One region of the Lysinibacillus sp. NPDC058147 genome, then DNA from elsewhere that is predicted to be linked to it. Evidence: riboswitches for the same ligand, from Rfam matches in the RefSeq annotation. Region 1 holds a riboswitch; the other holds the start of a gene.
What was found. Region 1 has a riboswitch for S-adenosylmethionine ahead of ACFVT8_RS22925 (bifunctional homocysteine S-methyltransferase/methylenetetrahydrofolate reductase). Riboswitches for the same ligand answer to the same signal wherever they lie in the genome.
Positions count from the first base shown of each region.

Region 1 (17,542 bases):
AATGGTAAGTTAACATTCACACAAAATGCAAAGACCACTGCGATAACTTTAGATAATTTAACAGAGAATACAGCATACACGGTAGCTGTTAAAGCGGTTGATTTAGCTGGTCATGAAAGTGTTCAAAGTCCAACAGTTACTTTTACTACAGGAAGTACTTTAAGCTTTACTGATATAGAGAGTCATTGGGCAAAGGAGTTTATTCTGAAGGCAGCTGAAGAAGGCATTATGAAAGGTTACGCAGATGGTACGTTTAGACCTGAGCAAAATATTACTCGTGCACAGGCCGCTACAATGCTTGTTAGAAGTCTAGGCTTAACAACGCAGGAACAGGCACCATTTACTGACATAGCAAGCTATGATGTTGAAACTCAGTCGGAAATTGCAGCAGCTTATGTGCATGGGCTAATTAAGGGAACGAATGGGAAGTTTAATCCGGGACTACCAGTTACTCGCGCTCAATTAGCATTAATGATTAATCGTGCTTATGAGCTTCAGCAAAAGCAACCTTATGCTGTAAAAGGAAATGCACCATTTTCTGATATCGCCTCTTACAATGAAGAAACAAGACATGCAATAACAATGTTATATGAGCTTGATATTGTTAGAGGTAACGAGGGGGAATTTTCACCCGAAGCTCCTACAAAACGTAGCCATGCAGCGAAAATATTTGAGAATTTTAACAGTTTATTAAAGAAGTAAAATAATTTAAGGTAGAGATGTAAATAGAAATCTCTACCTTTTGACGTGTACATATGTTATTTTTATTGCGATGAATATCTAGTACAATTTAAGGGTTCATCATCAAAACTTGGAAATGGAAATTATTAAACGTGTACCATGTGGATATTTTGATGAACCCATTTAGATTTGAAAATAACGCTGAAGTGAAAATTTCAAAAGGAGAATGCGATGCTATCATTTATTTTATCTGCGAAAAGATTGTTAGTAGGCATGTGGAAGTCATTCAAGCGTCCGCAGTTTCTATCTTTGTTTACAACATTATTTTTTATCATTTTTTCAGGAACTATGTTTTATAAAGGGGCGGAAGGTTGGCATTGGCTTGATGCCATGTATTTTTCAGTAGTTAGTTTAATTCCAACTGGTGTTGAGACGGGACTGTATCCAACTAGTGATTTTTCAAAGATATTTACGATGATTTATTTAATTATTGGAACAGGCGTCATGTTTATTACGCTAATAATGCTCGGTCGATCAATTGTCGACTTTTCAATTGAGGAAGAAAAGAAAGAACAAGCAAAAAACGTCTTGAAAATTAAGAAAGCAGATCAATAAATCTTTAAGATTTATTGATCTGCTATTCTTTACGATAGTTTAGCAATAATGCCTTCCTCATCGTCTAGTACGAGTTCGATGCCTGTTGAAAAAGGGTCACCATGTAGGACATCTTTAATCCATACACGTAGTGCGCCAATCATTGCTGAGGTATCGAACATCTCGATTTGACCATTAACTTCAACTTCTGCACCAAAGCCTGTATCATCATCGTATGTTAGTTCTACAAGTACATCCTCAGGGCGAATGTTTTTATAGTAGGCTTGTGATAAGCAAATTGCATTTATAATATCTTGCTCATTAATTATTTGTGCCATTGTGCTTCCTCTTTACGCTTTTTATCTTTAAACATATTAACAATTTTTACAACTAGCATTACGATCACCATGATAGCTGCAACATTAATCAATAAGCCTAAAATATTACCAAGCATACCCATACCGCTGAAAAGACTTCCGAATAATAAGCCAGCTAAGCCACCAAGCATTAAGCCTTTCATAAGGCCACCTGAGAAGAAGCCACCTTTCTTAGCTGTAGAATCCGTTTTGTTTGTAGAAGTTGTATTGTTTTTATTTGTTGTTGCATTATTTTGGTCTTTGGTTGTTTTATCCTGAGATTTTTGGAAATTTGAGTTATTGTTTTGATTATTGTTTGAGAAACCTCTTTTACCTGACTTATAGGATTTAGCTTCTGCAGTTGGTGTATCTGAGATGAATAAAGTTGCACCAACAGACGCAAACATAAGTGTCGCTGCAAAAATAGCGGCAAGGATTTTTTTCATTACTGACATTCCTCCAATATAATTTTTAGTTTTTATCATAAACTAGTTCTTAATAGTAATTTTACATGAACCATCTCGAAAAATAAAATAAACGCTTCCATCAATTCGGCAAATTTGGACAAGTAGTGTCAGAACTCATCACTGTGCATTAATTGTAACGTATGTTTCATGTATATAATTGATTGTAGTGGAGATTGGACAAACGCAAAGTCAGGACGGAAATCAATCCCACGTTATGATGATAAGCCCTAAAAATGGTATATAAAAAGAAAGGAGTGAGACGATGATTTCAACATTTTTACTATTAATTTTAATTTTTTTAATGTTATATATAACGGAAAGAAGGCGTTTTTTTAATGCAGTAGTTCTTGGTTTTTTAGGGTTGTATATTTTAAGCACAATATTTACTCACCCTTTATTTCTCCCAAATGAGCAGGGGATTATGCCGAAGATGGGTATTGTTATTATACTTGGAGGTTTCCCGAGTATGATGTTTATTTTATCGATAGCTACGTTTTTTAATAGTAAGGTTTTACTTGAAAAAGAAGGACGTAAAGTCCGTAATCTATTGTTAGCTGTTTTTGGCTTGAGCTTTTTTATCATGATGAGTTGGTATGTATTTGTGTTTTTTGCGAATATCGAACATGAAATTTGGAATATTCTTTTCTTCTATGCGTTTTTAGTTTTTGGCTATACAATGTTTATATATACAAGCATAATGGCCTATGCCACTCTATATCATTTTACGCCGATCCTTTACGAGCCTAACTATATTATTGTGCTAGGGTCAGGACTAATTGGAGATAAGGTGCCACCACTTTTAGCTAGCCGTTTAGATGAGGCAGTAAAGCAATTTCTAAAATATGGAGAACGACCTTACATTATTGTCTCAGGTGGACAGGGACATGATGAAAAGGTATCAGAAGCATATGCCATGAAAAAATATATAGTTGACGAACATCAAATACCAGGTCAAAAAGTATTAATGGAAGATCAATCGATAAATACTGAACAAAATATGGAATTTTCTAAAAAAATTATGGATAAGCATGCTCAAGGCAAAAAATATCGATCTTTATTCGTAACGAATAATTTTCATGTTTTTCGTGCAAGTATTTATGCAAAAAAGGCAAAGCTTGATGCACAAGGTGTTGGTTCGAAGACTGCCTTTTATTATGTACCTAATGCATTTACACGTGAATTTATTGGCTTATTAGAAATGTATAAATGGATACATATCACTGCCTTTTTGTTCATTACATTGTTCATTGGACTAATCTTGAGAGCATATGTGTAACCAAATTCAAACTGTCTTCCATATAATAGTGGCAAGGCGCCTTTTTTAGTGTGCAAGGGGGGAAATGAATGTATGGGCAAATTTTAGCAAAGCAAAATAAAGAGCGAATTGTATCCTTACAAAAGCTCACGCAAACACAAGATACATGGTTTGCGCAAAACATAAATTTAATAACTGTCGAACAAGTACAATTAACAACCTTGCACAAAATACTATATCAAGTTGTGCAAGGACTCTTGAAAAAGAATCAACAACGACACTTACAAATTATACATCCAGAACAGACGAAGTCAGTACAGGAGAATGTGCTAACGCTTTTAGCTGAATATGATGATTTACTGCGTGAAGCAATTCCACTCCCTATCTATATTTTCATTTGGCAAATTTCTTCACTGGAGAAGTTATCTAATTGCAATGAAGTTGTTGATGATGTACTTGATATATTGGAATGGTATTTTGTTCACCAAAATGAACAGGTTGAGGCCTTTGACGAAGAAGATCTAGATCATGAGGAAATCATCGACTTATACAAAGATGCCATCGAGGATCAGGATGCCGATGCGCAATTTCAGCTTGGAGAGTATTATAGTGTAATTGACGGCGAATATTTCCAACCAGAAAAGTCAGTAAAGTGGTTTGAGTTAGCAGCATCCCAAGGCAATGCCGATGCACAATATGCACTTGGTAATTTTTGTTTTGAAGGTATAGGTGTTCAAGAAAACTATAATAGGGCTTTTTTATTGTATGAAGCTGCCGCGAAGCAAGGGCATCCGGATGCTGCAAATAATTTAGCAGATATGTATTTTAATGGTGAAGGGGTACTAGAAAATTTGGTACTTGCGAAGAAATGGTTCGACTTCGCCGCTCAAAAAGGTGTGGCAGAGGCCATGTTTACGCTCGGAATTATTTACGAGCAGGGATTAGGAATCGACAAAGACGATGAGCAATCATTTAGCTACTATAAAAAATCTGCAGAAGCTGGCTATGTTGAGGCACAATACCGGCTTGGGGGAATTTATTTAGAGGGACACCTAGGGCGACCTAAAGATGTGAACCGTGGATTATATTGGTATGAAAGGGCTGCAGAGCAATATCATATCGATGCCTTTTATGATTTGGGCTTTATTTGGAGCCAAGGGTTAACAGGTATACGAAATATTGAAAAGGGTATTCATTGGTTTAAACAGGCTGCTCTTCAAGGTGATTTGGAGGCTAAATTACAACTAGGGCACATATACAATAAAGGGGAAGGAATAGCTAGGAATATTAAAGAGGCTATAAAATGGTATGGACTTGCGGCAAATGCAGGAAGTGAGGAAGCTGCAGATTTACTGCAAGAATTAAAAGGAATGTAAGTGTTTTTAATTAAAAAATAATAGGCATTTAGATTCGATTATAAACTATTTATATGTGAGTATTAAGTGCTTATTTCGAAACAGTATATAGGTTTATATCACTATGATTTACTGATTGTAAAAATAGTAGAATAATAAAGCGATAGTACTGCAAACTAAAACAAGGGAAAAGTAAGCATAAAAAAACAAAGATGATGTAAATTGGCTACCCAAAAGTATTGTGGTAGCTTTTTTTTTGCTTTGGACAATAAATAAGATAATAGGTACTTTTGTACATTATATGGAAAAATGTGTATATTTTAAAATTGACAGCTATTTATAAAATGTATAAGGTATATGAGGGATTTTGAAAGAGTAGTTAGTAACAGTATCTATTAAATTGAAGCCTGAAACAGAAATCAGCGTCATAAATAATGTAAGTAGATAATGATGGCTAACTAACATCCTGGGCTTATCACTAAAAGTTAGGGATGACATTATAAGTTGATTGGAGTGAAGGATGGGTGACTACTTGGGGAGTAATGTCACAGATGGAGCCTTCCTGACCTCTTATATTTTTGGTAGACGGAATTAGATTTTTCTCAGCTTTTTAAAAGTACACGGTATGAAAGAGGGGAAATGTGTGATCTTTCAAAGACAGAGAAAGACCACGGCGTTAGATTTAGAGCAATACATTGTAACAATGGATATAGCTCATCGCCATTCAATAAAAAGGCAAATTGATTTGATCAAATTGACAAAGCAGGATTTACAATATTTAAAAGCGTTTCAACCTTTTGTAGAAGGCAATATTGATAACATTGTTAATCGATTTTATGAAATGATTGGAACTGAACGTAGTCTAGTAGATATTATTAATAGACATAGTTCTGTGGAGAAGCTGAAAATTACATTACGACGTCATATTATTGAAATGTTTAATGGTACGATTGATGATGATTTTTATCAAAGACGAGTTAAAATTGCCAAGGTACACGTCCATATCGGACTTAAAACACAATGGTATATTTGTGCTTTTCAAGATTTGACGGCTTCATTTATTGACTTAGTTGAAGAACATGTTAGTCATCCTATGGATCAACTGAATACAATTCGTGCTATCTCAAAAATTTCTAATTTTGAGCAACAGTTAGTTTTAGAGGCGTTTGAGCACACAATTGAGCAACTTCATGAAAAAATGGAACGTAGGAAAGAAGCAATAGAGCAAGAAATTGTAGAGTCTTCGGAAGGTCTTGCCACAATATCTCAGGAAACGAACAATTCATTTCATCTCTTAAGTGGACAATCAGATGAGATTAAACAACTAGCGAAAAAATCACTTCAAGTTTCGACTATGGCTGAGAGTCAGGCATTAGAAGGTCGTGAACGACTAAAGAGTCAATCGCAAAATATGAGTAATATTATTTATTCGCTTGATGATATAGCGGAAAATATTGCACAGTTGACAGATATGTCGAAGGAAATGGAATCGATTATGAATGTTGTAACAAATATTGCCAACCAAACAAACTTGTTGGCTTTAAATGCGGCAATAGAAGCGGCTCGTGCTGGAGAAGCGGGTAAAGGCTTTAGTGTTGTTGCAGATGAAGTACGGAAACTGTCGATTCAAACAAAGGAATCTGTCACATCGGTAGCGACGTTACTGCATAAAACAAATGAGCGGACAGATAAACTTGTTCATTCGCTTAGTAATATTCAAGAAGAGGTAGCCTCTGGTGAGGAAAATATGGTTCAAACGGAAGGACAATTTAATAACATATTAGAAGCTATGACCGAGGCTAAAGATCAAAATGGTCGGATGGAAAAAGAAGTACAAGCAATAGTGGAAGTACTAAGTGAATTAGGTATGGCCTTTAACGAGGTGAAAAATTCAGCTGGAAAATTAGCTAGCTTTGCACAAAATTTAAATTAATGAAGAGATAAGCAAAAGGCGAAGAAAATTGTTGATTCCTATTTTTTTAGATGCTACTCACTTTAGGGCACAAATAGTACTATATCAACTGTTAATATATAGTATCCTTTAGGTAGAAACACGAATATATAGAAAGAAATGGAGCTATCCAATGCGCTGGATAGCTCCATTTTTGCTAAATTTGTAAAGGGTTTAACGTAATTTTTGATAAAAAAAGTTTATACTGAATAAAGAACTAAAAATAGGGGCGGTTAATATGAAAACAGTTGTAGTATTAGGTGGCGGAATTACGGGATTGTGCACGATGCATTATTTACAACGCCAAGTTCAGGAGAAAAACTTAGATGTAAAACTTGTGCTTGTTGAAAAAAATACATACCTTGGTGGCAAGCTTCACTCTGCATATGAACAAGGCTTCATCATGGAAACAGGAGCAGATTCCATTGTGGCGCGTCATAAAGGTGTCATAGAGTTAGTAAAGGAACTTGATTTTGAACAAAATCTTACGTACAACGAAACAGGTATTTCGTATATTTACACAAATAATGAGCTACATGCCATCCCAGCAGACTCAACGTTCGGTATTCCTATGAGCATACAATCACTTGAGGAAAGTACGCTTGTATCGGAGGAAGGTAAAAAAGAAGCATTAAAGGATTTAACAATGCCAAATGAAGAGTTTACAAAGGAAAGTTCAATTGGAGAATTTTTAACGTATTATTTAGGTGAGGAACTTGTTCAAAACCAAATAGCGCCCGTACTTGCAGGTGTATATTCTGGAGATCTAAACCAACTTTCAATTGCTTCTACTTTACCGTATTTAATCGATTATAAAAACGATTACGGTAGTATTATTAAAGGTTTCGATGCAAACAGAGAACAATTTTTGAAAGCTGCAAATAAAAAATTTATATCATTTAAAAATGGTTTATCATCACTAATAGATCGACTTGAAGAAACACTAACGGATGTAGAAATTATAAAAGGGATTGCCACTATTAGTGTTAAAAAGCAGGAGAATCAATACTCTGTTACATTAGAAAGCGGTAAAATAATTGAAGCAAATCATGTAGTAATGGCATTGCCAAATGAATCAGTACAAAGCTTGTTGAAGGATGAATCTTTGAATGGTTATTTTGAACAATTCAATACTGCATCCGCAATTACGATTTATTTAGGATTCGATATACCTGATAATAGATTACCAGCAGATGGAACAGGCTATATTGTGTCACATAATTCGGATGTTGTATGTAATGCAGCAACGTGGACAAGTCGCAAGTGGAAACACACCTCAGCAGAAGGAAAATTACTTGTGCGACTTTTTTATAAGAGCATTAACCCTGAGTATGAGCGATTGCGTATGATGACAGATGAAGAGTTAGCAACTGTTGCTCTAGAGGATGTAAGAAAAAGCTTAGGGATTGAGGAAAAACCAACTGTTGTTGACGTAACAAAATGGATCGACCAGATGCCGAAGTACGACTTGGTACATCGTGAAGCGTTGCAAGGGCTCTTACAAGAACTTGAGAAAAACTATCCAAATTTATCAATAGCGGGCTGCTCTTATTTTGGAGTAGGCATAGGTGCGTGTATTCAAAATGGTAAAAAAATTGGTGAGGAAATTTCTGGAAAACTCTCGTGATTGTTTGAATTAAATCAACCATGCTTTAGCATAATTGCCGCTATCGTGCAGATAAACAATACGTCTGAAATCGGCTTTGTGCTTACGCCTATACGATGCAGGTCAGTTAGCCGTTATCGCATGGATACGATAACGGCTAACATCCTTTTAGAACTCTTTCCCGATTTTGTGACATCCGCCCGAGGCTTTGGGCCAACAAATGTTTTCTGTGCGAAAGCGTAGTGCAACGTAGCAACAGCAACAACATGATGTTGGTCACTCAGTCGTGTGTTGTGGTTGCTGTCGCTTCGCTTACGCTACATAAAACATTTGTACCTGTCGCTACGCTTTCGGTACAAAAAGACATCTGCTGAATGAAGTTAAAATATAATATTTTTCGTAAAATTATCCTTAGTTATGTGAAATAGTCTTGACTCAATCGTTCGTAAAGGATATGATTCTTTTAATTATTTAAAAAATTCATACTAAATTCTTATCAAGAGAAGCTGAGGGACTGGCCCTATGAAGCTTCAGCAACCAACTTATTGTCAGGTGCTAAATCCAGAAGACCGTTGTGTCGAAGATGAGAAGGAAAAACAATTACGAAACGACGTAAAAGCCTTCTTTTTTTATAAAAGAAGGCTTTTTTATTTAACTTCTTTCAGCGAATGTTTTATGTAGCGAAAGCGAAGCGCCAGCTACAGAAGTCTCCCACCTATATAGGTGGTGAGATGAATGCGGATTTAAGTTGCTTTTCAGCGGGTATCCATATATCTGCTGAATAGAGGAACTCAGTCTAAGATCGCCACGTCCTGAGGCTACGACCGAGTGACCAACTTCGTGTTGGCCTAAAGCCTCCGGCGGATGTCACGTAATCGGAAAGGAGTGCTTAGAGGATGTTAGCTTAAAATCATCGCATCCATGCGATAACGGCTAACTGACCTGCATCACGCAGGCCTAAGCACAAAGCCGATTCCGGACGCAATTATGCCGAGGCATAATTGATAAAGATAAAGGAAGAGAGGCTAGTTTTATGGGATTGCTTGAAAGGTTAAAAACGCATGTTCTTACAGCAGATGGTGCAATAGGTACGGTTTTATACGGCTATGGCTTGGAGTACTGCCATGAGGAAATGAATGTACAAAGACCGGAATTAATTGAAAAGATTCATAGAGAATATATAGCAGCTGGTGCCGATATTATTCAGACGAATACTTACGGAGCTAATGCCATAAAATTAGCTCGCTATGGATTAGAATCTCGTGTACAGCAGTTTAATGAAGCCGCTATAACGATTGCAAAACGAGCAGCAGCAGATGGCGGACAATTTGTCTTAGGTACTATTGGGGGAATCCGTGGTATTCGTAAAAGTGACGCAACGTTAGAGGAAATTTTAGCAACAGTTGATGAACAGGCAACAGTTTTACTTGCAGGAAATCCAGATGGCCTTTTACTTGAAACTTATTATGATTTTGAAGAGCTAACAGCGACTTTAACAATGTTACGAGGTAAAACGAAATTACCGATTATTGCTCAAGTTTCTATGCACGAACCTGGAATTTTGCAAAATGGAATGAGTTTAAATAACGCCTTACATAAACTTGAATCGCTAGGCGCTGATATCGTAGGTGTTAACTGTCGCTTAGGTCCTCACCATACTATACAAGCATTCGAAGGAGTAGAGCTTCCTAATAAGGCATTTATGTCAGCATATCCGAACGCATCTCTCCTTGATTTGGAGGATGGCCGTGTCGTTTATGAGTCGGAGGCAGATTATTTTGGTCGAGCAGCTGTAGAGCTGCGTGATCAGGGGGTACGTTTAATTGGTGGCTGCTGTGGTACGACACCAAAGCATATTGCTGCGGCGAAAAAGTACTTAGAGGAGCTATCCCCAGTCGAGGAAAAGTATGCAAAACCAGAAAAAGTAGAGATTGTCCGTGAGGCAGAGCCAGCAAATTATGAGCCATTACATGAAAAAGTAAAACGTGAACGCTCCGTAATAGTGGAGTTAGATACACCAAGACATTTAGAAATTGAAAACTTTATTGAAGGTGCAAAAAAAATATATGAGGCTGGCGCGGATGTAGTCATGATGGCAGATAATTCACTCGCTTCTCCAAGGATTAGTAATGTCGCAATGGGTGCCTTACTGAAAGAAACGCACGGGGTACGCCCGTTGACACATATAACATGCCGAGATCGTAATTTAATTGGTCTTCAATCACATTTAATGGGATTAAATGCACTAGGGATTCATGATATTTTAGCAGTTACTGGAGATCCGACAAAGGTAGGCGATTTCCCGGGGGCTACTAGCGTTTATGACGTCTCTTCGATGGAGTTAATCCAATTAATAAAACAGTTAAATGAAGGTGTATCGTTTTCAGGGAAACCACTTCGCAAAAAGGCGAATTTCTCTGTAGCGGCTGCATTTAACCCTAATGTACGTGTACTAGATCGAGCTGTCTCTCGATTAGAAAAGAAAATTGAACATGGGGCAGATTATTTTATTTCACAGCCTGTTTATACAAAGGAAAAAATCGTGGAAATTTACGAGGCGACAAAGCATTTAGAAACACCAATTTATATAGGTATTATGCCAGTAACGAGCTATAAAAGTGCGGAGTTCTTACATCATGAAGTACCAGGTATCAAACTATCGGATGAAGCGTTAGTCCGTATGAAGGCTTGTGGTGATGATAAGGAACGCGCAACACTAGAAGGAATTGCAATTGCCAAGGAATTAGTAGAAGTAGCAGCGGAATATTTCAATGGAATTTACCTCATCACACCATTTTTACGCTACGATATGACACTAGAATTAATGAAATATATTGGGCAATTGGATGAACAGAAAAAAGGGGTAAGTATAAATGGCTAAGCATTTGATTGAAGAGCAACTAGAGAAACGAATTTTAATTCTTGATGGCGCAATGGGTACAATGCTACAAAATGAAAATTTATCGGCAGAGGATTTTGGCGGCGAGGAATATGATGGCTGTAATGAAAATCTCGTGCTAACTAGACCAGATGTGCTTGAAAAGGTTCATAGAAAATATTTAGAGGCTGGAGCAGATATTATTTGTACAAATACATTTGGAGGTACACCACTTGTATTAAATGAATATGATCTTGGTACGAAGGCAGAAGAAATCAATAAACGTGCTGTAGAAATTGCACGAAAAGCAGTAGATGAGTTTTCAACATCCGATTGGCCTCGTTTTGTAGCGGGGGCTATGGGACCAACTACGAAAACCTTGTCGGTTACAGGTGGTATTACATTTGATGAGTTAGAGGAAAACTTTTATGTTCAGGCAAAGGCATTAATCGAAGCTGGATCGGACGTCCTATTGTTAGAAACTAGTCAGGATATGCTCAATGTTAAGGCAGGGACATTGGGTGTATCTCGTGCATTTGAGGCAACTGGAAAAGTGCTACCGGTGATGATATCGGGAACAATTGAACCGATGGGAACAACATTGGCCGGCCAAACAATTGATGCTTTTTACATTTCTATCGAGCATATTAAGCCATTGTCAGTGGGCTTAAACTGTGCGACTGGACCAGAGTTTATGACTGATCATATTCGTTCACTAGCAGAGCTTTCAACAGGCTATATTAGCTGTTATCCGAATGCAGGCTTGCCTGACGAGGAAGGTTGCTATCATGAGTCACCTGAATCACTGTCACAGAAGCTAAAAGGCTTTGCAGAGAAGGGCTGGCTAAATATTGTCGGAGGTTGCTGTGGTACTACTCCAGCACATATCGAGGCTATTCGGGAGGTGCTAAAGGACGAAAAGCCTCGGCAATTACCAGATGCGACACATGGTCATGTAGTATCTGGTATAGAGCCCTTAGTGTATGACGATTCTATGCGTCCATTATTTATTGGAGAACGGACAAATGTTATCGGCTCTCGTAAGTTTAAAAATTTAATTATTGATGGGAAGTTTGAGGAAGCAGCAGAAATAGCCCGTGCCCAGGTAAAAAATGGAGCACATGTTATCGATATTTGTTTGGCAAATCCAGACCGCGATGAACTGGCGGATATGCGTGGCTTTATGCAGGAGGTTGTAAAAAAAGTAAAAGTACCTCTTGTTATTGACTCGACAGATGAAAAAGTAATTGAGGAAGCACTTAAGTTTTCTCAAGGGAAAGCCATCATTAATTCTATTAACTTAGAAGATGGAGAGGAGCGTTTTGACGCTGTTTTACCACTAGTAAAAAAATATGGAGCTTCTTTAGTTGTTGGTACAATCGATGAGCAGGGCATGGCGGTTGATCGACAACGCAAGCTAGAGATTGCTGAGCGTTCATATAAATTGTTAACAGAAAAATGGGGTATTGCACCTGAAGATATTATTTTTGACCCTTTAATGTTCCCAGTAGGTACAGGAGATGAGCAATATATTGGTTCGGCACTTGAAACGGTGGAAGGAATTCGCCTTATTAAAGAAAAAATGCCACGTACATTAACGGTGCTTGGTGTAAGTAATATTTCATTCGGATTACCACCGGTAGGTCGTGAAGTATTGAATGCCGTATATTTATATCACTGTACACAAGCTGGTTTAGATTATGCAATTGTTAATACAGAGAAGTTAGAACGTTATGCATCCATTCCTGAGGAGGAAATTAAGCTAGCGAATGATTTACTCTTTAATACAAATGATGAAACATTAGCTGTCTTCACGGATTTCTATCGTGATAAAAAGAAGGAAAAAACAGAGGCAGATATTCCGAAAACAGTAGAAGGTCGCTTAGCTTACTATATTTTAGAAGGTACGAAGGAAGGGCTTATTGAAGATCTAGATGCTGCTCGTGAAATTTTCGAAACACCGCTTGATATTATTAATGGACCTTTAATGGATGGAATGGCAGAGGTTGGCCGCTTATTTAACGATAATCAGCTGATCGTAGCAGAAGTATTACAATCAGCAGGGGTTATGAAAGCAGCAGTAGCACATTTAGAGCAATTTATGGAGAAAGATGAAGAGAGTGCTGGCAAGGGGAAAATGGTACTTGCTACTGTAAAAGGCGATGTGCATGATATTGGGAAAAACCTTGTTGATATTATTTTAAGTAATAATGGCTATAAAGTGATTGATCTGGGTATTAAAGTAACACCTGCCCAATTAATAGAAGCGATTCGCAAGGAGAAGCCAGATTTCATTGGGCTTTCAGGCTTACTTGTAAAATCAGCACAGCAAATGGTTATTACAGCTCAGGATTTCAAGGAAGCGGGTATTGACGTACCTATTTTAGTAGGGGGGGCGGCATTATCTCGTCGCTTTACTGAAACAAAAATCGCCAGCGAGTATAATGGGCCTGTCATTTATTCAAAGGATGCGATGCAAGGATTAGAGCAGGTAAATCGGTTAATGGGGACAGATACACGTGCGGATTTCTTAATTGAAATTGAGGAATCTCGCAAAAAACGCTTAGAGGCAGACGAAAAAAGAGCGGCCCGCCCTGTAATAGAAGTAACTGTAAAGCCTGCACGCACGGTAAAGGAAGCATCTGTCTTTCTTCCAGCTGATTTGCGACGCCATGTAAAGAGAGAATATGCTGTTTCGCATTTATATCCATATGTTAATATGCGGACATTACTGGGACATCACCTAGGTTTAAAGGGTCAAGTACAGCAATTACTTGATGCTGGCAATGCAAGAGCAACGGAGTTAAAAGATTTAGTCGACGATTATTTACAAAGTGACTTATTGAAACCATCAGGTATGTATCAGTTTTTCCCTGCACAAGCAGATGGGGATGATGTAGTCGTTTATGATCCAACAGATAGCAAAACAGAAATTGAACGATTTACCTTCCCGCGTCAGCAAGTTGAACCGTTTTTATGTCTTGCAGATTTCCTAAAAACAGTTGAAAGCGGTGAAATGGACTATATTGCCTTAATGGTGGTAACGGCAGGACAAGGAGTTATGGCGAAGTCTCGTCAGCTAAAAGAGGATGGGAAATTCCTTGAAAGTCATACATTACAATCTACAGCCCTTGAGCTTGCGGAAGGCTTTGCGGAACGTATGCACCAAGAAATTCGTGACCAGTGGGGCTTCCCAGATGCTACAGAATTTACGATGCGTGATCGTTTCGCGGCAAAATATCAAGGACAGCGCTTTTCATTCGGCTATCCAGCATGTCCGAACTTAGAGGATCAAGAGAAATTGTTTGGCTTATTAAAACCAGAGGACATTGGTGTGCATTTAACGGAAGGCTTTATGATGGAACCAGAAGCTTCTGTTTCAGCAATCGTCTTTGCACACCCGGATGCTCGATATTTTAATGTGTAGTGCTTGAAAAAGTAGTGAAATTTTATGTAATAGTAGCAATTATGCGTTAGGACGTGAGCATGATGATTCGATTCATGGAAGAAAAAGATTTACCTGAGGTTTTAGATATTTACAATGATATTATTTTAACGAGCAAAGCCGTTTATCGATATGAAACACAATCGTTAGAAGAAAAAAGACAATGGTTCAAGGAACAACAAACGATCGGTAATCCACTGCTAGTCTTTGATGAAAATGGCAATGTAGCCGGCTTTGCAACATATAGTCAGTTCCGTCCATATCCAGGTTATAAGTACACAATGGAGCACTCTGTATATGTGCATAAGGATCATTATCAAAAGGGGATAGCGTCACAATTAATGCATGAGCTTATTAGAATTGCTAAAGAGCAAGGTGTGAAGACACTCGTAGCGGGCATTGATGGTGAAAACATCGGAAGCATTAAAGTACATGAAAAACTAGGCTTTGAATATGCAGGTACAATTAAAAATGCAGGCTATAAATTTGAACAATGGCTAGATCTTGTATTTTATCAGCTACAGCTAGCTGGACCAAAAGCATAGAAAAGGCATGAAATGTCATATCTTTTCAGGCTGAAGAAAAACTCTATTTTGTTTGCATAAAGCTGTAAAGTAAGTTTAATTGTGAGACTCAATCAGCATTTTGTGAGGTCCATAGTGAGGCTTTCCTTGGATAAAAATTATCAAATATATCTATTATGCTGGATCTTTATGATATTTTAATTATAGCTATATTCTTTTGATTTAGCGTTTCTACTTTTACTAATGTTGAGGAGATGCTGATTTTCACGTAGAGTGGCGACTCCTGCGGGATGAGCTTGCGCTGAAAGCCCCGCAGGAACGCAGTGACGAGGAGATTGAAGCCAAGCCCGCGGAAAGCGCCAACTCGGAGTGAAAATCAACCTTTGTTTATTGATACACATTTTTTATATGTATTCTTTTGAACACAATCTGAAAGGATATGACAAATGTCATATCCTTTTTGTGATGTTTGCTTCTGTTGCTTGATTATACTCTTGTTTTATGATGAGGTCATAAGGAAAAGGAAACGAGGGAGTAAAAATGAAGGCAACAGATAAAGAAAAAACAAAAAGACTGCGCCAGGATGTAGCACCATTTGCGAAATCTGATACAGCTAAAAGTATTTTTCAAATGGTGAATACGATTGTACCTTTAATCGCTCTATGGGTAGCGGGTTATATGTTACTGGATATTTCACCATGGTTAACAGTTGGCTTAAGTGTAATTTCTGCTGGCTTTGTCGTACGAACATTTATTATTTTCCATGATTGTACACACGGTTCATTTTTCAAAAGTAAAAAAGCAAACGACTGGGTTGGTTTTGTAACTGGGGTGTTAACATCATTCCCATATGAAAAATGGAAGCGTGAACATACAATTCACCACGCAACTAGCTCGAACTTAGACAAGCGTGGTATCGGTGATATTGATATGATGACAGTAGAAGAATTTTTACAAGCATCTAAAGGACAACGTTTATGGTATCGTTTTTACCGTAATCCGTTTGTGATGTTCGGTTTAGGACCATTATTTATGGTGTTAATATTAAACCGTTTTAATCGTAAGGACGCAAAACAAAAGGAACGCTTTAACACATATTTAACGAATGTCGTTATTGCTGGAATTTGTATATCTTTAGTTTACTTTATGGGTTGGCAAGCATTTTTATTAGTACAGGGTGTAACATTATTTATTGCTGGTTCTCTTGGTATTTGGTTATTCTATATCCAACATACGTACGAGGATTCTTATTTTGAGCATGATAAAGAATGGGATTATGTAAAGGCTGCTGTCGAAGGTAGCTCATATTATAAATTACCAAAGTTATTACAATGGGCTACAGGCAATATCGGCTTCCACCATGTACATCATTTAGCTCCACGTGTACCAAACTATAATCTTGAAAAGGCGCATAATGAAATACCGCCATTACACAATGCAACGACGATTACGTTACGTACAAGCTTAGAATCATTACGCTATAAGTTATATGATGAAGATCAAGGTAAGTTTGTCACTTTTAAAGACGTTTATGAAATAATTAAACGAAAAGCAAAAGGCAGTTTAGCTGCTTAGTAAAAAATTTTTTCAGCCATCTCTTCTATGAGATGGCTGTTTTCCGTCAATCATATATTGTGGATGAGGCAATTGTACAGCAGTTCACGGTAAAAACTGTGTGCAGGCATAAAATTAATTTTCTTGTTATAATAAGGGAAAAGTAGGAAAGAGCGTGAGATTATGTTGAGGAAATGGCACAGTATTATTCCGAATAGTCCAATGCTCAGTGTATATTTATGGATTATTTTCTGTTTTCTACCGTTTTTCTTCATTTTTAGAAAATCATCTTATATAGAAATATCAATAGGTATTACATTTTTAATGCTATATTTTATTTTCTATCGGTTTTCCATGAATTCGAAAAACGGTCTTGTATATATGTGGATTAGTTTTGAAATGGTTATTAATATCGTTATGACCATATTGTATGGCTATGTGTATTTATCAATTTTCACAGCTTTCTTCATTGGAAATATTCGTAAACCTGTTGGCTTCTACATTATGTATGGATTACATATTGGATTTACGGTTATTTCTACAGGTGTTGGTTTCTTCGTTGAGCTACAATTATTTTTATCACAATTACCATTTGTTGTTTTAACGATTCTAGCAGTTGTGCTTCTACCGCTAACGATTTATTCAAAAACTAAACGCGAAAATTTAGAGGGACAGCTTGAAACTGCTAATGAACGAATAGCTGAGCTAATTGTTTTTGAGGAACGCCAACGTATTGCTCGGGATTTACATGATACACTCGGTCAAAAGTTATCGATGATAGGCTTAAAAAGTGACTTAGCTTCAAGATTAATTGAACGTGATCCACAGCAAGCTCTAACAGAGATTAAGGATATTCGTCAAACGGCGAGTATCGCA
Region 1 is NZ_JBHVUJ010000013.1:36,896-54,437, forward strand. It holds gene ACFVT8_RS22885 (S-layer homology domain-containing protein) at 1-702, shown strand, start outside; gene ACFVT8_RS22890 (ion channel) at 913-1,296, shown strand; gene ACFVT8_RS22895 (DUF2653 family protein) at 1,326-1,613, opposite strand; gene ACFVT8_RS22900 (hypothetical protein) at 1,601-2,077, opposite strand; gene ACFVT8_RS22905 (YdcF family protein) at 2,361-3,374, shown strand; gene ACFVT8_RS22910 (SEL1-like repeat protein) at 3,443-4,729, shown strand; gene ACFVT8_RS22915 (protoglobin domain-containing protein) at 5,352-6,641, shown strand; gene ACFVT8_RS22920 (protoporphyrinogen oxidase) at 6,898-8,286, shown strand; SAM riboswitch class I at 8,756-8,855, shown strand; gene ACFVT8_RS22925 (bifunctional homocysteine S-methyltransferase/methylenetetrahydrofolate reductase) at 9,299-11,146, shown strand; gene metH (methionine synthase) at 11,139-14,570, shown strand; gene ACFVT8_RS22935 (GNAT family N-acetyltransferase) at 14,633-15,133, shown strand; gene desA (Delta(5) desaturase DesA) at 15,653-16,687, shown strand; gene ACFVT8_RS22945 (sensor histidine kinase) at 16,850-17,542, shown strand, end outside.

Region 2 (16,505 bases), on a different contig from region 1:
GTTAGCGGCGGAACCTCATGCGTTAGCGGCGGAACCTCATGCGTTAGCGGCGGAACCTCGTGCGTTAGCGGCGGAACCCAATGCGTTAGCAGCGGACCTCAATACTTTAACAGCGGAACACCATGCCAAGCGACCGAAACTACTCATGATCAAGTAGCAGAAAACCGTGTTAGAGCACCGAATAGACGGATGATGCGATAAAGCGGTAAGATTAAGGCTGATTGGAGGAATAACGAGATGTATCTAAATTGGATTTTACAGCGAGCGTATTTAACACCTTTACGAAACGGTTTAACATATAATGGGCAGACTTGGACTTTTCAAGAATTAAATGATTTATCTTTGAAACGTGCTCGTCAACTTACAGCACTGGATATTAAGCAAGGGGACCGTATTGCAATAATGGGGCCGAGTAAGCCTTCCCTTGTCATTATGATGTACGCGTGTATGCATTTACAATGTGAAATGGTCATGCTAAATCGTAGGCTAACACAGGATGAAATTGCCTATCAGCTAGAGGATTCAGAGGCTGTAGCGGTATTAGTTGCAGATGAGGATATAGAAAAATTACCATCACATACTTCTTATTATTTATTTTCTACGATAGAAAAAAGTACAGAAGTGGCTGTTGATATTACGAAAGAATGGTCTTTAAACCAAACAACATCGATTATGTACACATCTGGCACGACTGGTTTTCCAAAGGGCGTTTGTCAAACTGTTGGAAATCACCAGGCAAGTGCAACCGCCTCCGTTTTAAATATAGGTTTGCATGCGGACGATACTTGGTTATGTGCTGTACCACTTTTTCATATTAGTGGCTTTTCTATTTTAGTGCGTTCATTGTTGTACGGCAATAAAGTGCACTTATATGATCAGTTTGATGCAGAAGCCATTTCACAAAATATTATGGATGGCGAGGTTACACATATGTCAGTAGTCGCTGTCACACTGGAAAGGATTCTACATACCCTTGAACAGAACAATGCACAAGCTTCACCGAAATTTAAAATGATGCTAGCGGGTGGTGGACCTGTGCCGGTGGATTATTTAAAGAGAGCGCATGCATTAAATTTAGCTGTAGCTCAAACGTATGGTATGACAGAAACTTCGTCACAAACTGCAACATTAGCAAATGAGGATGCAATGCAAAAAATTGGTTCAGCGGGAAAACCATTATTTTTTAATCAAATTCGCATTGCTGAGCCGAATGATAATGGTGAAGGAGAAATTTGCATACGTGGTCCACATGTTACACCAGGGTACATTGGTCGTTTTGCCGAAAAAGGTGCAACGATTGATGGCTGGCTCCATACTGGGGATATTGGTTATATAGATGAAGAAGGTTATTTATTTGTCATTGATCGTCGAGCGGATTTAATTATTTCAGGTGGCGAAAATATTTATCCTGCTGAAATCGAAAATGTGCTACTTACACACCCTGCTGTTAAGGAAGCGGGAGTATGTGGTGTCGATGATGATGCTTGGGGGCAGGTACCAATCGCCTTTGTTGTATTAAAAGAAGAAGTACAGGTAGAGCAAATACAAGCATTTTGTCAAAAGAAGCTTGCGAAATATAAAATACCAAAAGAAATTATTGTTACGGACGAGCTCCCGAGAAACGGCGCTAATAAGCTACTTCGTAGAAAATTAATGGACTAAAAAAATTATAGGTGTTTGACATTAAAAATTTAATTTATCTCAGATAGACTTTCAAAATGGGGGTAAAGAATTGAATTTTCAAGATTTGATGGAATTTAGAGGGTATATATATTTAAACAAATTGTTTGAACCAGAAGAGAGTTCACTGAGAGTACTTATTGATAGGTGTATTGTGAACAATACCAAGGAATTTGTAAAAATTACAGATGCGTTTGAAGTAGAGGCATCCGCAATTGAAGTTGATGACAATCTACCAATTCTGCAATTGGATTTTGAAACGTATGTTGCTTATTCCATTATTGATGAATCTTTTACTGTAATGGATGATTACGAAAATTTCGATGGCAATTTTTTTAGAATTTATACTAAATCTAGGTACTTGGATTTTATTAAAGAAGGAACAATTGCTGAAGATATATTTCCTGAAAAACAGTTCGTTCACTATCAAATTCCTTGTTTGAACCATATAATCGATATTATTTCATATGAGGAGCCTATAATTACTGAAACAAAAAGAATGTAATAAATTTTCTTACTAGAAGAGCATCGGAATCGATGCTCTTTTATGTGTTTATTTTTACTTTTATAGAATGAGAAAAGTATTGCTGTTTGTGGTTTTTTTTTAAAACTCCCCCATCAAGAGAACCCGTTATTAGTTTTCGTTTATGTTGTTGAAAAAGGAAAGCTTTATGAATGTTTTGGTACTTTAAATCAGAGGAATTTCCGTTCTTAGCTACTAGTTATAATCGAATAGAAAAAATATGCCCTTTAGCAAAACGTGGAGTTGATTTCCGTTCCGGCTGGGCGCTTTTATCGCTGCCGCTTCGCTTTCGCGCAGAAAACATTTGTTGCTGTCGCTTCGCTTTCGCACAGATAAAACATTTGTTGCTGCCGCTTCGCTTTCGCGCAGAAAACATTTGTTGCTGCCGCTTCGCTTTCGCACAGATAAAACATTTGTTGCTGTCGCTTCGCTTTCGCACAGAGCAGAGCTTCCTGGGGGCATCCGATGAGCCGCTTCGCTTCGCTCCATGGTCTCGGGCCAACACGATGTTGGTCACGAAGGCGTTATCACAGGATGTGATGCTTTTAGCCTTCGTTCCTCTATCGCTGATCCCCAAGGAGTCGCCCAGCCTCCACACTCCAATCAATCACTTCACATAGTATGTATCTTTTGATATGTTATTGATAAAACGACACTCCAGCAATGTTTTGATGTGTGAAAAGTAAAATGGCAGTAACAGATGTACAATCAGGTCACCTCTTTAAGTTTTTTCCAACCCTATGAAAGAAGCCTTCATTTATAAGAAGGCTTCTTTTATTCGTTTTAAGAGTAAATTTTTAGTAAATTCTTAGGATTAAATTAATCATTCATTAACATAATAAGAAATAACAGGCATAAACTAGTTAGTAAAGGAGAATGGCTCATATGAGAAAATATATATATAATGTTGTCATTATATTATTTGTTCTACAAATGAGTCATGTGCAAGTATTCGCAAACTATGAACAAGAGAATATTGCAACTGCCAATTCAATAGAAACACTACAACATCTAATTCAAAAACAAGTTATGCAATTATCTACTGAATTTGACGTTCGTTATACTGGCAATACATCCGAAATAAAAGATGAACTATCTGAGCTCATTAAACATGCTATTCAGGATCCATATATTTACGCCAATATTTCTGGTTTTAAATGGAAATATGATGGTTTTGCCAATAATATTGTCATTACATTTGAGTTTACCTATCATATTTCACAGGAAGAGGAGGCATTTGTAGAACAAACTTTGGCGAATATTATTGCACCTATGCATGGATTAAGTGAATTGCAGAAAATACAAGCTGCACATGATTTTATCGTTCTATCTGCTGAATATTCAAAGGACACCAAAGGAAGTCAATATTCTCCCTACACATTGCTTACTGAAAACAAGGGAGTTTGTCAAGCATATGCTCTAGTGCTTTACCGCATGCTAGAGATGCTAGGCTTTGAGGTACAATATGTACCAGGAAAAGTAGAGGAACAGCTACACGCCTGGGTCTTAGTGAAGCTTGATAATGCATGGTATCATATCGATGTTACGTGGGATGATCCATTACCTGATCGTAAGGGTGAGGTACTTTATAATTATTTTTTAGTTTCTGATCGCCAATTAGCACGGGATCACTCTTGGGACTATACGAGTTTCCCAGCAGCTACAAGTGAAGCCTATGTTGATTTACAAAAAAAGAATAAGATTGAGGTTCTGACAAAACCAATACTAGATAGTCAATTTACCTTTGATAAAGGGCTATCCATCTTAAGTAAAAATAAACAAACAGTTACTCAATTAATAGAACAACGTAGACTGCTTTTAAAAGATCATAAAAGCGATAATCCTATTCAGGTTCAGATGCACCTAAATGAATGGGAACCAATCATTTTAGAAAGTAATGTAGCCGAAGTAAAGGCTAATCAAAAGATAATACCAAATGCTTTGCATAAGAAAAAAGGGCTAATAACTGTTTATAGAACGGAAAAAAGAATGCCACAAGAAAAGTATGTCATAATAAAGGAGGTGCCCCATACGATATTCAGGGCACCTCCTTACTTATTTATTTGTGAGCGTTTAATGCAGTACCTAAAGTTTTAATATTTTTCTTCATAAGGGTGAAGTAAGTTTCATTATTCTTTACATCTTCTGCTGTTAAAACACTTAAATTGTGCAAGACAAGAGAGTCTGCTCCAACCTCTTTTTGGATAACCTCGGATAATTTAGAAGAGACATTTTGCTCGAATAAAATGTAGTGAATATGCAAATCATTTGCTTTATCAACAATCGCCGTAAGTTCTTTTTGAGAAGGCTCATTTTGTGAGTTTAAACCGGCTATTGGAACTTGCTTTAAGCCATATTGTCCTGCGATATAGCCAAATGATGCATGTGATACGAAGAACGTCTTCTCTTGCGCTTTATCAGCCATTGCTTTATATTCGCTGTCTAAATCTTGTAGTTCTTTTACTAATTCCTCGTAGTTAGCTGTAAATGTAGCTTCTTGTTCTGGCATTTTTTCAACTAGAGTGTTTTTAATGGAAAGTGCTAAGTCTTGACTGATAGTTGGTGATAGCCAAACATGTGGATCTACATTACCGTGATCATGATCATCGTGTCCGTCTTCATGATCATGATGTGCGTCCTCTTCATCATCATGTGTATGACCTGTGCTCATGGCTAATTTTTCATCTGAAACCTGATCTGCGGTAGCCACCATAGTTACATCTTCATTAGCTAGAGTTTTTTTAGCATTTTCAACAAAGCCCTCGAGCCCTAAGCCGATATAGAAAAATATATTAGCATCTGCTAATTTCATCATATCTTTTTGTGTTGGCTCAAATGTGTGCTCATTGGCACCAGCAGGATAAATAGAAGAAACCTCTACAAAATCGCCACCAATTCGTTGTGCAAAATAACTTAATGGATAAACAGTTGTGTAAATTGTTAATTTATCCTTTGTCTCTGATTGTTTAGATGTTGTTGATTTATTCCCACAGGCAGCAGTAAATAGGGCAAGGACTGCAACTAAAAATAATAAAAGTACTTTTTTCATCTTATAGCATACCTCTTTCAAATAGTAATCATTACGATTTATTTTTTAGAACAGTTCCTATAATAACTCACAACTGAAAAAAGTACAAGAAAAAATGACCCTCGAAAATTAATTCTTTTTCGAAGGCCATTTTTCAGGTACAGGATCAAAGCCACCTGGATGGAATGGATGGCATTTTGATATACGTTTAATCGTTAAATAGAATCCTTTAATGGCACCGTGTTTTTGAAAAGCTTCAAGTCCATAGGAGGAGCAAGTAGGATGGAAGCGACAAGATGGCGGCGTCATGGGTGATATAAATTTTCTGTAAAACTTAATGAGCCATATAAAGGGATATTTCATATTTGTTTATCCTTTTGTTGAGCGTTAATTTGCTTAGGTTTAGCATCGATAGTTTGTGTAAAGAAATTACCTTTTTTCTTCAACAAGACAATGACAGAAACGCCAAACATAAGCATCATCATTGCGATCATTATGATTATTGGTAATGGTACTCCCATTGCGTTCACTCCAAATTCTATTTGTTAATAATATTATAAAAGAATCTCTTGAAAAAATGTAGAAATTGAACTAGTCATCATCTTGATGAAAGCTTTGCTGAGGTTTTTCATCAACTGTATGTTTAAAAGCATACGCACGATTGACACTAATAATAGTCGCGATCGTTACTAAAATAACGATGATTGCTGCTACAATTAATAGCGTGATTAAACTCATTGCATTCACTCCGTTCTTTATTCATTACTTCTTATTATAAATTAGATAATATTACTTAGTTGTGAAGGAAGTTTGACATTCCAGCGAATAAAACATTCCTTTTACCACCATACTATGGTAAAAGGAGTGTTTTGTGATGGAGCGTCAGCGTGTATATTTTTCACTTGCCAATAGAACGTATTATACAAACCCATATGCAGGACCGTGGAACTTTGAACTAAATATAGATCGCCAAGCATTAGATGTCTTTGAAAAGATTTTTCAGCAAATGCAGATGTTAGAAATTTCAAATGCATGGCGAGCGCAATTGCCATATATACAATATCATCTTGATAGAGAAAATGATGAAATTGATTTGCGCTTAAAAAAAATCTATGCACTAGTTCATGAATATGGGGATGCGGATACGAAGGCATTTGTAGAACAACTTCCTTACTTCAACAAACGTGTCTAAACGTAGGATCACTGAAAAAACTTCGGTGATCCTTTTTGTTTTGCCAAACTGAACAGCAAAGAGCAACTCTTGAGGGATTAACAGAGAGGGGGTCGTATTTTGAGCACTAGCAGCTAGCAATAGAGAAATTTCAATTTGTTGAGCTGTTGCTGTTTGTAATCGAATAAATATAATATTAAATACGGTATTACCTCCTGTTAGTCGCGTATTCCAACTATTAATGGAAGTTGAATATTAGTGATTTAATTTGTTGATTGTAGCGATATGATTACACTATAGTGAAATAAAAGATCATCGTTGGACGCTGAAGAACGAGAAAAGGAGTTGAAGAGCATGTTCACATTTACAGATTTAAATGGTTTTAGAGTGGACTTAAGTTTTATTAGAGGCGAATTGAATACTGAGCCTAAGCATGTACTTGTTTTATTAAAACATGAAAATAAATGGTTATGTACAATTCATAAACGTCGTGGTGTCGAGGTTCCAGGTGGAAAGCAAGAACATGGAGAAACATTAGAGCAGGCAGCAATAAGGGAAGTATTTGAGGAGACCGGTGTTCGGGTGAAAAATCTTAAATGGTTTGCAGAATACGCCGTACATGATGACATTTTATTTTGTAAAACGGTCTTTACTGCACAGTTTGCAGGGCAGGAGGACATTGATTTTGATTTAGAAACATCAGGGATGACTTGGTTATCGGATGAAGAATTTGCCAATCATCCAAATTTAAGCTTTCATATGAAAGATGAAGGAATGCAGAAAATGCTGGAGGAGTTGAAACATTATGATCAATGGTGAGATCGTTGAAAAACGTCCTTATCCTTCGCCCAATCCAGCTATTCGTTTAACGGAAATCATATATATGTCACAGGGTCTACGTGTAAAGGGGTTATTAGCGGAGCCTAAGGCAGAAGGTACATATGATGGCTTTTTGTATTTACGGGGAGGTATGCAAAGTATTGGTATGGTTAGACCTTCGCGTGTCGCACAGTTTGCAGCTCAAGGTTTTATTGTTTTTGCCCCATATTACCGTGGCAATCGAGGTGGAGAAGGTCGAGATGAGTTTGCAGGAGCTGATCGATATGATGCTGTATACGCAGTAGACGTACTAAAACAGTTTTGCAATGATAATATTCATGTTTTTGGTTTTTCACGTGGTGGTATTATGGCACTTTGGACCGCAATATTTCGTAGAGATATTACATCCGTTGTGACATGGGCAGGAGTATCTGATGCAACAGCTACATATTGGGAGCGGACAGATATGCGTAGGATGATGAAGCGTGTTATTGGAGGGACGCCTAATCGTGTACCAGAGGCATATGATGCTCGAACACCACTTTTTGAGGTAGAGCATATTACAGCTCCAGTACTTATTATTCATGGCTACCGTGATGAAAATGTAGATATTGAACATGCAAAACAGTTAGAATTTTATTTAAAGGATGCTAATAAAAGATATGAAACATGGTATGATCTTCGTTATGCTCATCAGTATCCACCGGCCAAAAATAGAGAAACAGTACATGCACTTTGCGAGTGGATGAAGCGTCAATAAACTATTATGGTTTGAGAGGAGTGTGTTAACTGAAATACATAATAAGTAAAAGGCGCAAGATTATTATTGTAGGATTAGTATTGATGATAATCGCTTCGACTTTTGTTTATTTTAAGTTTTTAACACCTTCAGCAGATATTCAACAATACAAGGAATATTACGCTCCGGAAACCAAGCAAAAAGCATTAAATCAAGATCAGATAAAGGTCACATTTTTAGGAACATCATCTTTATTATTTGATGATGGCAACACACAATTAATGATTGATGGTTTTATTTCTAGGCCGCCCTTATTAAAAATGTTGCCTTTCAGTACTGTAAAAACTGATGCAGATGCTGTAAATAAAGCCTTTAAGAAAATAGGAATAGATAATAATAAGCTTCGGGGATTGTTTATTGCTCATACACATTATGATCATGCGTTAGATTTAGCTTATATCGCTAAACAAACTGGGACGCATGTATACGGTTCAGAATCAGCAATTAATATAGGACTTGGTAATGGTATTAATATAAAACAGATGTCTGTATACGAAGTAAATACGGCTATGCAGTTTGGTGATTTTACTGTTACTGTCCTTCAATCGAAGCATTCACCAACGTTTGACGAAGGCGAAAAAATAAAAGAACCACTTAAACAGCCAGCAAAAGCTCTAGATTATCATGAAGATTCTTCATACGATTTTTTGATTACGCATCACAATAAATCATTCTTTGTTAAGCCTAGTGCTAATTATATAGAAGGGGCATTAGATGACATTCATGCTGATGTTTTATTTTTAGGAATAGGAGTATTAGGAGCTCAAGATCGAGACTTTCAAAATATGTATTATGAGCAAACCGTACGGAAATTACAGCCAAAACTTATTATCCCAATACATTGGGACAACTTCAATAAACCTTTAACAGAAGCTCTTGAAGCATTGCCTAAATTTGCAGATAACACAAAAAAAGGATTGGATTTTATCATTCAGAGAACAAAAGCAGATAAAATTGATTTACAAATACTTCAAGGTTTCCAAAGCATCTATTTCTAAAAATTGAATTGTAGGGGATTGATATAAATTTCATTTAGAGAGTTTATTCCATTTTATTAACTCTCTTTCAAAATGGAGTTTTATTGTCTAAAAAACCGTTCAGGTGCTTCATGGCAGGCACCTGAACGGTAGAAAAAGGCATTTACTCTATATATTTTGCTAAGAAGTTATTAATAGTTTTCCAGTAAGCGTCTCCAGCAACATTTTCTGCACCACTATGTCCAGCACCTTCAACTATAAATTTCTCCTTCGGTACATTGGCAGCCTCATATACTTCATTTAGCATATCAGATGGAACAAATGTATCGTTACTTCCATGAATGAATAGCATAGGTGTTTTCGATTTTGCTACTTGCTTGACGCTATCAGCTTCACCAAGCGTAAAGTCAGCTCTTAACTTCGTAACAATTGAAGAAAATTGCATGATAGGAAATTCAGGTAGATTAAAGATTTCTTGCAATTGATAGGAGAATTCATCCCAAACTGAAGAATAACCACAATCCTCAATAATAGCCTTAACATTGCCAGGTAGATCCTCTCCTGAGGCCATCATTACTGTAGCGCCTCCCATGGAAACACCATACAAAACAATTTCAGCGTTTTTATCAGAACTAGTAATATTATTAATCCAAGAGACTACATCAAGTCGATCATGCCAACCCATACCGATATAGTCACCCTCACTTTTTCCATGAGCCCTTGCATCAGGTACGAGAACATTGTATCCTGAATCATAAAAATGCTTAGCATACTTTGTCATTTGTGAACCTTCAGATGAATATCCATGGAAAACAATTGCCCATTTATTTGCTTCGTTTGTATTTTTAAGCGTATAGGCATGTAATTTCAAATCATCGAAAGACTGTATATAAGAGTCCTTATAATTCTCTTTAAACCACTTCTCACTCTCTTCTTTTTCTTTAACATCCTTAGGACTAGCAGCAATAGCATTGTGCGGAGCATTAAATACATCTGATTTATCAGTATTAGGATTTAAGGCAAAGTTATAAAAATAATTCCCCGCAAAAAATCCAGCCACAACAAACAATACTAATAGAAGACTGACAATGGTAATAATCACTTTATATTTTTTTTTCATATACATCCCCCTAAAACTACTATTATGAATTATACACAAAGATACTAATATGAAAAGTAGAATTTTATAATATAGGGAACGAATCTAATCGATCCCTATTATAGTGTTAAAATACAAAATAGTTAAGTAAATCTTTGTGATTGTTGTGGCACTATAAATGTGGGTGATTTCCGTTCCAGGCTACTCGCTTTCCTGTGGGCGAGCGTCGAGCCGCTTCCTCCGCTGCGCTTCGTGCAGGGTCTCGCCTGTCTCGCTTTCCCACGGGAGTCGAGTAGCCTTCCACTCCAATCAGCAATAACGTAGAACTTTTATAAATTTAATTTAATGTTAAAAGTGAAAGTTATGCTACTCACCATAATCGATCAGAATAGACTTATAACAGTAAAGTGATTGTACAACTGTTGTTGCTGACATTCCGCTTTTGTACAAAAACATCTGCTGTTGCCACCTCGACCTCGCATAAAAACCATTTATTGCTAAAAATTGATTTCACACTATAAATAAGAGAAACATGTAAGAAAATATTTGCTTAGTGAAATAGTTGATTGGAGTGGAGACTGGGCGACTCCTTGGGGATCAGCAATAGAGGAACGAAGGCTAAAACCATCACGTCCTGTGATAACGCCTTCGTGACCAGCATCGTGCTGGCCCGAGACCCTGGAGCGAAGCGAAGCGGCTCATCGGACGCCCCCAGGAAGCTCTGCTCTGCGCGAAAGCGAAGCGTCAGCGGCAAAGCGACCAGTCGGAACGGAAATCAACCCCTCGTTGTGCAGAGGAGCCTTAATAGGACACCTTAATTTTATTGAAATTAAAGTTTTTCAACACAAAAAAGGGAACGACTGAAAATCGTTCCCTTTGTTTAGTAAATTATTTTAATGGACCGCCAAGATTAATGATAGCTTCAGAAACATTTGAGAATTTCTCAAAGTTTTTGTTGAATAAACCAGCAAGTTCAGCAGCTTTTGCATCATAAGCAGCTTTGTCTGCCCATGCATCACGAGGATTAAGCACTTCAGTTGGTACACCTTCAATAGAAGTTGGAATGTTTAAACCGAATACTGAATCTTGAATTGTTTCAACATTAGCTAATTTGCCGTCAATTGCAGCACGTACCATTGTACGAGTGTAAGAAAGCTTCATACGGCTACCAGTTCCGTATTCGCCACCAGTCCAACCAGTGTTCACTAAGAATACTTGTGCACCGTGCTCGTCAATTTTTTGACCTAACATTTCAGCATAAACTGTTGCTGGAAGTGGAAGGAATGGAGAACCGAAGCAAGTTGAGAATACTGGTTCTGGCTCCGTTACACCACGTTCTGTACCAGCAAGTTTAGATGTGAAACCGCTTAGGAAGTGGTACATTGCTTGCTCTTTTGTTAATTTACTGATTGGAGGTAATACGCCAAATGCATCAGCTGTTAAGAAGATGATTGTTTTTGGGTGACCTGCAACAGATGGATCAACAATATTTTCAATGTATTGAATTGGATAAGCTACACGTGTATTTTCTGTTAATGAACCATCATCATAGTCACAAACTCGAGTTTCTGGATCAACAGCTACGTTTTCTAGAACAGAACCGAAGCGGATTGCGTTGTAGATTTCTGGTTCTTTTTCAGCAGAAAGGTTAATTGTTTTCGCATAGCAACCACCCTCAATGTTGAATACACCATTATCAGACCAACCGTGTTCATCGTCACCGATAAGCTTACGGTCAGGATCAGCAGATAAAGTAGTTTTACCAGTACCAGATAAACCGAAGAATAATGCAACATCACCAGCTTCGCCAACGTTTGCTGAGCAGTGCATTGAAAGGATGCCTTGTTGTGGTAATAAGTAGTTCATAATACCGAAAATAGATTTTTTGATTTCACCAGCGTATTCAGTACCACCGATTAGGATGATTTTCTTTTCAAGTGATACAATGATGAAAGTTTCAGAAGCTGTGCCATCAACAGCAGGGTCTGCTTTAAAGTTAGGAGCAGAGATAACCGTGAAGTCAGCAACATGAGAAGCTAATTCTTCTTTAGTTGGACGGATAAATAATTGATGAGCGAAAAGATTGTGCCAAGCATATTCATTGATTACTTGGATGCTTAATTGTGAATCTTTGTCAGCACCAGCAAAGCCTTTGAATACGAATAATTCGTCACGTTCTTTTAAATATTTTACTACTTTTACATATAAGTTATCGAACACTTCAGAAGAAATTGGTCGGTTAACTTTGCCCCAGTCAATTTTATCCTTTGTGCTATCTTCTTCTACCGTATATTTATCTTTAGGTGAACGACCAGTGTATTTGCCAGTTTCTGCACGAACTGCGCCATCTACTGTTAACATAGCTTCACCACGAGAAGTAGCCTTTTCAGCTAATTGTGGTACTGAAAGTTGAACATTAATGTTACCGCCGCTTAATAATTCCTTCAGTTCGTTTGCAATTTCTACTGAATTCATCGATTAAATACCATCCTTTTTTATAGTATTCCCTAGAGTTCGAGGGAGATTTTCTTAATTTCAAAATTAGTATAACACAATTGCTTAAATAATCTATACTAATTAAGAAATTATTTTTCAGATTTTATTACTTTTCAAGAAAACGACAAAAAGTAAATAGATTCGTTTTTATATTGCCTTTTACCCTATTTATTATAAGTGATCACACAATCACTTTCGACACAGCAAAAATGCATTTGGAAGCTTTTGTTGACATGAGGTTCGCACAGGATGTGAAGTCTTAGCTGTTTTTAAAGTTGGAGCTTGTGTCAACTGAAAAGAGGCTAGGATCATATTCATCCACCACATGTTCTGTAGCCACAAAATGTGCTGTAAAGGGTCACACATATGTTAACACATGATGTGAGGTGGAGAATAGGGATTATTTTGTTTCAAATTACAGCATAATCCAAATTACATAACCCATACTTTCTTTATAAGAATACAATCAATTATGTCCCAGCAATTGCGTCTGGAATCAGCTTTGTGTCAACGTGATGTCGGTCATTCAGTCTGTGTCGCTGTCGCACAGATAAATTGTTAGAGGACGTGGCGTTCTTAGACTGAGTTCCTCTATTTCAGCGGTTTTTTGAACATCCGCTGAAATAAGTGAAAAATATTTGACAACGTTCGACCTTTTCCGTATTATGAGATATTGAACGGATACTCTTATCCCGAGCTGGTGGAGGGTCAGGCCCTATGAAACCCGGCAACCTGCATGAAACATTTCACGACATGCGCTGGTGCCAACCTGATGCAAGGGGAAACCCCTTGAACGATAAGAGTGAAAGGTTATGAAGTCATTATTCCTTTCCTCATGTTAAGTAAACGTGGGAAAAGGATTTTTTTATTGTTAAAAACGAATATAAAGGTAAGTATATAGTCCTTTCCTTATTAAATGACGGATCTTTCGAAACCCTCGTGTTAAGAGCAGCAGCTGTTTTATTGTGCGAAAGTGCGACGACAGCAACAACGGCTTAAGAGTTCAATCTTTAGGAGCGGACTTGACATGGGTAATGAGTACCGTATTAATTCGCAAATATTATTTGTAAAAGTAATAGGAGGAAACCAAATGACAAACCGTCGACTGTTTACATCAGAGAGTGTAACAGAAGGACATCCAGACAAAATTTGTGATCAAATCTCGGATGCCATTTTAGATGCAATTTTAGCAGAAGATCCAAACGCACGTGTAGCGTGTGAAACAACAGTAACTACAGGCTTAGTTTTAGTAGCAGGAGAAATTACTACTTCTACTTATGTAGATATTAAAGGTATCGTTCGTGATACTGTAGCAGAAATCGGTTATACACGTGGGAAATATGGCTTTGATGCTGAAAACCTAGCAGTACTTGTTGCTATTGGTGAGCAATCACCTGATATAGCTCAAGGTGTTGACCAAGCATTAGAGGCGCGTGAAGGCTCTATGACAGATGCTGACATTGAAGCAATTGGTGCAGGTGACCAAGGTTTAATGTTCGGTTATGCATGTAACGAAACACCAGAGCTTATGCCATTACCAATTAGTTTAGCGCATAAATTGGCTCGTCGTTTAACGGAAGTACGTAAATCTGGTGAACTAGCATATTTACGTCCAGACGGAAAAACACAAGTAACTATTGAATATGATGAAAACAATGTACCAGTGCGCGTGGATACGATTGTAATTTCAACACAGCATGACGAAGAAGCTACACTTGAGCAAATTCAAGCAGACTTAAAAGAATTCGTTATTGCTCCAGTTGTTCCAAGTGAATTACTTGATGCCGATACTAAATATTTCATCAACCCAACTGGCCGATTCGTAATTGGTGGTCCAAAAGGGGATGCTGGTCTAACTGGACGTAAAATCATCGTTGATACATACGGTGGCTATGCACGTCATGGCGGAGGTGCTTTCTCTGGTAAGGACGCAACTAAGGTAGACCGTTCAGCGGCGTATGCAGCACGCTATGTGGCAAAAAACATCGTAGCAGCTGGTTTAGCAGAACGAGCTGAAGTACAACTAGCTTATGCGATTGGTGTTGCACAACCTGTATCTATTGCTGTTGATACATTCGGGACAGGAAAAGTTGCGGAAAGTGAAATTGTAAAATGGGTACGCGAGCTATTTGATCTACGCCCAGCAGGGATTATTAAAATGCTTAACCTTCGTCGCCCTATTTATAAGCAAACTGCAGCATATGGTCACTTCGGTCGTACAGACTTAAATGTACCTTGGGAACAAACAGACAAAGCTGACGCATTAAAAGAAAAAGTAGGCTACTAAGCTATTCAGCTAAAGTAATGAAGTAGCTAGAAAAATATTTTAAAATAACTTTTACAGAAAGGGGCTCAACATTCTTATAGCCCCTTTCGCTGTTTTTATCGAAAAAGAGAAGCTCCTAATCATAATTATGTATGGTTCGTCTGTTCAAGCAAACGTGGAGCTGTTGAAATAGCTATTTATTTTCTGTTTGAAGAGATTTATAGTATTGTCCTTTTTCTACATATTCACGTATGATGCGTTCCATATCTTCTTTATCTTCATCATTCAATTCTCTTACAACCTTTGCAGGACGACCTAATGCTAAGCTATTTGGAGGAATGACTTTGCCAGGAGGTACTAGACTACCCGCCCCAATGAATGCACCCTCTCCAATCTCCGCTCCGTCTAATACTATAGAGCCCATACCTATTAAGGCTTTTTTACGAATCGTGCAGCTATGTAAAGTTACTTGATGTCCGACTGTTACTTCATCTTCAATAATGAGCGGATATTTAGGGCTTTGATGTAAGCAACAGAGGTCTTGAATACTAACTCGTTTTCCGATAATTGTCGGTGATACATCCCCTCGTATAACTGTGTTAAACCAAATTGTTGTTTCAGCACCTATTGTAACGTCACCAGTAACGGTTGCATAATCGGCGATAAAAACAGACGGATCGATATTGGGTGTTTTACCTTTAAATGGATAGATCATGAGGATCGCCTCTTTTCTTTCTATGATGTAATATTATCGTATCAAATACGCAACTTGATGGAAATATAAAATTAAAATGAGCTAGATATTCCGATATAATCATTGTGTAATTATTTTTTTAGGAGGACTATGTGAAATGTGGAAATGGGAAGCTGATGGACAAGCAAAGGCTGTGGTTGCTATTCTTCATGGTGCATATGAAAATCACCGATGGTATGCATGGCTTATAGAAAAACTTAGATTGGAAGGCTTCCACATAGTCATGGGGGATTTACCTAATCATGGGGTAAATGTAGGATTTTCGCGTGTTCATGATGAAGATTTTAAAGAATACAACAAATATACAAGGCATTTAATGGAGAATGCTTTTTCGTATAATTTACCTGTCTTTTTAATAGGACATGGGCTTGGTGCGACACTATTACTACATACCATGCAAAAACGAAAATATGAATGCGCAGGGATTATCATAACTTCACCTTGGCTTCATTTAAAGCTATTGCCAGGTAAACTATCAAATGCATTAACTAGTTTAAGTGCCCTGACTGCAAATGTGAAACTGACCCATGAAATAACATTAGAATCATTAACGCGCAGTTTAGAGGGTAGAGATGAGATGAAGGATGAGGTTCCTTTTTCGTCAATCGTTTCAGTGAAATGGTATCGAGAACTACAGCAAATGATGCGCAATTTAGTGTTATTGCCTAAGGCTGAATTCCCTAATATGCCTATGTTAGTTATGACAGCTGAAAAAGATAATATTACTGAAACTAAACAAACGCGTAACTGGCTACATCAGATGGAATTTACAGAGTTTCAATTCAAAGAATGGGCAAACTGTTATCATAATCTATTTCATGAAGTAGAGCGTGACGAGATTTTTGTTTATATACGTGATTTTATTAATAATGCTCTTCGAAGAATTGGTTATA
Region 2 is NZ_JBHVUJ010000001.1:14,190-30,694, forward strand. It holds gene ACFVT8_RS00065 (o-succinylbenzoate--CoA ligase) at 238-1,662, shown strand; gene ACFVT8_RS00070 (hypothetical protein) at 1,733-2,185, shown strand; gene ACFVT8_RS00075 (hypothetical protein) at 2,356-2,823, shown strand; gene ACFVT8_RS00080 (transglutaminase domain-containing protein) at 3,089-4,300, shown strand; gene ACFVT8_RS00085 (metal ABC transporter solute-binding protein, Zn/Mn family) at 4,263-5,252, opposite strand; gene yidD (membrane protein insertion efficiency factor YidD) at 5,361-5,594, opposite strand; gene ACFVT8_RS00095 (hypothetical protein) at 5,591-5,752, opposite strand; gene ytzI (YtzI protein) at 5,823-5,969, opposite strand; gene ACFVT8_RS00105 (transposase) at 6,106-6,423, shown strand; gene ACFVT8_RS00110 (NUDIX domain-containing protein) at 6,757-7,221, shown strand; gene ACFVT8_RS00115 (alpha/beta hydrolase family protein) at 7,205-7,981, shown strand; gene ACFVT8_RS00120 (MBL fold metallo-hydrolase) at 8,065-9,018, shown strand; gene ACFVT8_RS00125 (alpha/beta hydrolase) at 9,161-10,117, opposite strand; gene pckA (phosphoenolpyruvate carboxykinase (ATP)) at 10,985-12,571, opposite strand; SAM riboswitch class I at 13,277-13,395, shown strand; gene metK (methionine adenosyltransferase) at 13,683-14,879, shown strand; gene ACFVT8_RS00140 (gamma carbonic anhydrase) at 15,052-15,573, opposite strand; gene ACFVT8_RS00145 (alpha/beta hydrolase) at 15,710-16,505, shown strand, end outside.
Region 2: another riboswitch for S-adenosylmethionine. It lies ahead of metK (methionine adenosyltransferase); the one in region 1 lies ahead of ACFVT8_RS22925 (bifunctional homocysteine S-methyltransferase/methylenetetrahydrofolate reductase).